Regions from separate parts of the Bartonella kosoyi genome, predicted to be linked through region 2. Evidence: predicted binding sites of a transcription regulator. Region 2 holds the regulator's gene; the other holds the start of a gene.
The links. The regulator HrcA, encoded in region 2, represses chaperone genes, less so after heat shock. The targets are predictions, from matches to a motif close to GTTAGCACTCNCNNNNNGNGAGTGCTAAC.

Region 1: the regulator HrcA is predicted to act here: its motif matches at 907-935, upstream of groES (co-chaperone GroES).

The regions. Positions count from the first base shown of each region.
Region 1 is NZ_CP031843.2:4,943-7,412, forward strand. It holds gene groL (chaperonin GroEL) at 1-498, opposite strand, end outside; gene groES (co-chaperone GroES) at 559-855, opposite strand; gene fumC (class II fumarate hydratase) at 1,102-2,470, shown strand, end outside.
Region 2 is NZ_CP031843.2:367,551-370,020, reverse strand. It holds gene grpE (nucleotide exchange factor GrpE) at 95-763, opposite strand; gene hrcA (heat-inducible transcriptional repressor HrcA) at 889-1,959, opposite strand; gene rdgB (RdgB/HAM1 family non-canonical purine NTP pyrophosphatase) at 2,443-2,470, shown strand, end outside.

The DNA of each region.
Region 1 (2,470 bases), 360 kb from region 2:
CATGGCATCAGCAATCATTTTACCGATTTCAGCAGCACCATTGGCCGAAATGGTTCCAACTTGCGCAATTTCTGCAGAAGTTTGGATTTTTTTAGCTTTTTTGAAAAGATTAGCCACCACTTCATCTACAGCGGCATCAATCCCGCGTTTAAGATCCATAGGGTTCATGCCCGCAGCAACGGCTTTAACGCCTTCTTGCACGATCGCCTGTCCCAACACCGTTGCCGTTGTTGTTCCATCCCCAGCAATATCGTTGGTTTTAGAAGCAACTTCACGCAACATTTGTGCACCCATATTTTCGAACTTATCGTCCAGTTCGATTTCCTTTGCAACGGATACACCATCTTTTGTGATGCGTGGCGCACCAAATGATTTATCAATCACCACATTGCGCCCTTTAGGGCCGAGTGTCACCTTAACCGCATTAGCAAGGATGTCGACACCGCGCAACAAACGTTCACGCGCTTCACGGCCAAATTTGACTTCTTTAGCAGCCATTTAATTTCTCCTTGGAGTTTTTTCAAAATAGTACACAATGAAAAATTGAGGGCCTTTCAATTAACCCATAATTCCCATAATGTCCGATTCTTTCATGATTAAGAGATCTTCCCCATTAATCTTGACTTCAGTTCCAGACCATTTTCCAAACAAAATACGGTCCCCTGTTTTGACTTCTAAAGGCACACGCTTTCCGTTATCATCGAGAGCGCCATTGCCAACAGCAATCACTTCGCCTTCTTGTGGTTTTTCTTTTGCTGTATCAGGAATGATAATCCCACCAGCGGTTTTATTTTCAGATTCAACCCGACGAACAACGACACGGTCGTGAAGTGGGCGGAATTGTATATTAGCCATGTTTTAAATCCTTAAAACTGAACATAATTGCATTAATCTTAGAAAGTTCTTGCTAGCACTCTCTAAGAGTGAGTGCTAACACTATCCAAGATATAAAATCGGCCTTTCTCAATGTCAAGGATAGCCATAAAATAATTTGTCTCTATAATTTCTCTATAAATAAAGCTTCCACATCTTGCTTCTTCTTGGCATTTCGCGTTATCTAGCTTTTTTAAGAACCCGTAAACAAATAAAGGATCTTATATCATGGTTGAAACACGTCAGGAAACGGATAGCTTTGGAACGATTTCGGTACGTCAAGATCGTTATTGGGGAGCACAAACTGAACGTTCTCTGCATAATTTTAATATTGGCAGTGAAAAGCAGCCTCTTACCATCATTTACGCCTTAAGCCTTATCAAAAAAGCGGCTGCTCTTGTCAATATGGACAAAGGCAAACTTTCCCCCAAGATCGGAAAAGCGATTGTCACAGCAGCTGATGCAGTTCTCTCTGGCGCTTTCGATACGCATTTTCCCCTTTCTGTTTGGCAAACAGGCTCAGGGACCCAAAGCAATATGAATGTCAATGAAGTGATCGCCAACCATGCCAGCATGCTTTTGGGGGGTAAATTGGGCAGCAAAAAGCCTGTTCATCCCAATGACCATGTCAATATGAGTCAATCCTCCAACGATTCCTTTCCCACGGCGCTTCACATTGCCACCACGCTGCAAACGCGCCAACATCTTTTTCCTATTCTGGAAGCACTCATTACCACTTTCAAGAAAAAAGAAGAAGAATTTGCCGACATTATCAAAATTGGACGCACGCATACGCAAGATGCCACGCCCTTAACGCTTGCCCAAGAATTTTCAGGCTATCGGGTTGCGCTTGAAGCCAATCTTCGTCGGATTGAAACAGCCCTTACTGATGTTCAAATGCTTGCTCAAGGCGGAACAGCTGTAGGAACAGGGCTCAACGCCCCGAAAGGTTTTGACGTTGCCTTTGCAGAAACCATCAGCACCCTCACCGGAATAACCTTTAAAACGGCGCACAATAAATTTGAGGCGCTGGCGCATCATGGTGCTCTTGCGCATTTCCATGGCAGCTTGAATGCCTTAGCCGCTGATCTCTTTAAAATTGCCAATGACATTCGGTTTTTAGGTTCTGGTCCTCGTTCTGGCTTAGGTGAACTCAACTTGCCTGAAAATGAACCCGGCTCCTCTATTATGCCCGGCAAAGTTAATCCCACCCAGTGTGAAGCCATGACCATGGTTGCAGCCCAAGTTTTTGGCAATCATACCACCGTCACCTTTGCCGCCAGTCAAGGGCATTTTGAACTCAACGTCTATAAACCTGTTATTGGCTATAACATTTTACAATCGATTACCCTTCTTGGGGATTGCATGCGTTCTTTTGATATGCATTGCATTCAAGGATTACGCGCCAATCGTGTTCATATTCACGCCCTCATGGAGCGCTCACTGATGTTAGTCACCGCTCTTGCCCCAGAAATTGGTTATGAAAAAGCCGCTGAAATTGCTAAAGCAGCGCATAAAAATGATACAACTTTGCGCACTGAAGCCCTCAAAGCAGGTGTTTCTGGAGAAGATTATGATCGGCTGGTTGATCCCAAAA
Region 2 (2,470 bases):
AAGGGTGTTTGTAACACCCTTTAAAGTGCTTTGATTGAAAAAGATCCCATACGTCAAAATTGCAGAGAATGCTGCATTTTACGTTGGAGGACTGTTATTGATGTGAAGCCTTATCAGTTTCAATAGAAGCTTCTTTTGTTCCTCCTTTGGCCACACCCACGATTGCTGGACGTAAAACCCTCTCTCCGATAATATAACCAGCCTGAACTACTTGTTGAACAGTGTTATCGGGAACATCAGCATTAGGAATTTCAAACATCGCTTGATGAAAGTGAGGATCAAATTTTTGTCCCTCTGGATGAATTTTCTGCACCCCATGACGCTCTAATGCTGCCATCATGGCACGTTCAGTCATTTCAACACCTTCTGCCAATGATTTCAAACCAGCATCACTTTCCCGTGCACCTTCTGGAATCGCTTCCAAAGCACGATTGAGATTGTCAGAAACAGATAACATATCCCGTGCAAAATTAGCAATGGAATAAGCCTTCGCATCCGCTACATCACGCGCCGTACGGCGTCGAAGATTTTCCATATCTGCAGCAAGACGTAAAAGCTGATCTTTCAACTCTTTGTTTTCATCCTGCAAAGAAACTAAAGGATCAACCTCATTACTTTCTTCTTCAACCTCTCCGTGTGCTTCTGTTTTATGTGTTTTTAAAAATTCATCCGCTGCTTGTTTAAGTGTATTACGATCAGCTGGATTTTTTAAATCGCACTTTTCAAATGAAGCGTCAGTAAACTTGTTTTTTTCATCAGACATAAAAATTCTATTCCTTCATAAGATTTGTTATTCTCGATATCGAAATTTTACAGACAAAAATCAAGGGGTATTAATGCATATTAATACAATGAGCTTCTATAGTACAAATACTTACCTGCATCATTTTAACGCAATAACTGTGACACAAGTTGAGCTGTGTAATCAACCATAGGCACAATCCTTGCATAATTAAGCCGTGTAGGACCAATAACGCCTAACGCACCAATGACTTTTTGTTGTGAATCACGATAAGGTGCCACGACTAAAGAAGAACCAGAAAGTGAAAATAACTTATTTTCTGAACCAATAAAAATTCGCACCCCTGAACCTTCATCCGTTAAATCGAGAAGCTGTGCCATACTCTCACGCGTTTCAAGATCATCAAACAAATGGCGTAACCGTTCTAAATCTTCTTCTGCCTTTACATCTTCAAGCAAATTACTGCGTCCACGAACAATGAGGTGTATTTTATGATCAGCACCTTCTCCTCCCCAAAGAGCTAATCCCGTTTCAACAAGATGATGTGATAAATCATCAAGTGCAGCCCGTGTTTCTGCGCATAGGCAAGCAATTTCCCCTTTTGCCTCACTCAATGTACGCCCTTGAATATGAGCATTGAGAAAATTCGTTGCTTCTGTTAATTGTGCATGGGTAACCCCTTCTGGCAAATGAACAATACGATTTTCAACCTCACCTTGTTGAGTCACTAAAACGGCAAGAGCATGCTCTCTATCAAGGCGCACAAATTCAATATGTTTCAATGTTCCTTCTTGTTTTGTTGCAAGAACAAGCCCTGCTCCACGAGAAAGATCTGAAAGAACCCGGCTTGCTTGAACAAGAAAATGTTCAACCGATTGTGCATGACCTGCCTCTTTGACTTGCATTTCAATATTTTCTCGCTCTTCGTTTGGCAAATCACCCGCTTCCATAAATGCATCAACAAAAAAGCGTAAACCCGATTGGGTTGGCATTCGCCCTGCTGAAACATGCGGGGCATAAATCAAACCGAGATGTTCAAGATCACTCATTACATTGCGAATCGTCGCAGGTGATAATGTCTGTTGCAAAAGTCGAGAAAGATTGCGTGACCCTACAGGTTCACCATCATTAAGATAGGCTTCAACAATATGGCGGAAAATATCACGCGAACGCTCATCAAGATATTTTAGTTCATTATCAATAGGCTTGTGCTTCATCACAATTGTTTCACTACTTAAAAAACATTCTTCTCTTATATAAGTTTTGCCAAGGTTTGGTCAAATAATCTAAAGTAGTATAAAAATATATTATCCTATTGAGCCATAAAACACCATCTTTTAGAGCGGTGATATAAGCATATAAATTGTGCATGAGGTGTTTTTTATTAAAGCATGTGATTGAATATTTAAGATAGGAATTGGTCTCTTTAGGGGCTTACCAAGAAAAGCTCGATTGTTTATAAACCACCGGAAATAGAAATTTGGATCTTTACCATAACAAGGCTTTCATAAAAAAATCGTTTCTCCTGTCTTTTCAATCGTTGTCTTCACAAAATACGAAAAATTTTTATTTGAATAAAATAACATAAAATGTGTAAAATAACCTTATCATGTAAAATCAGGCAGAATGTGTGTATGTGAGCATTTAAGCTGGTTTTTAGCGCAAAAATAGTTCCCCCTTTCATTTTTGGAGAAATCTATATGAGAAGCATAGCAGATAAAAAACTTG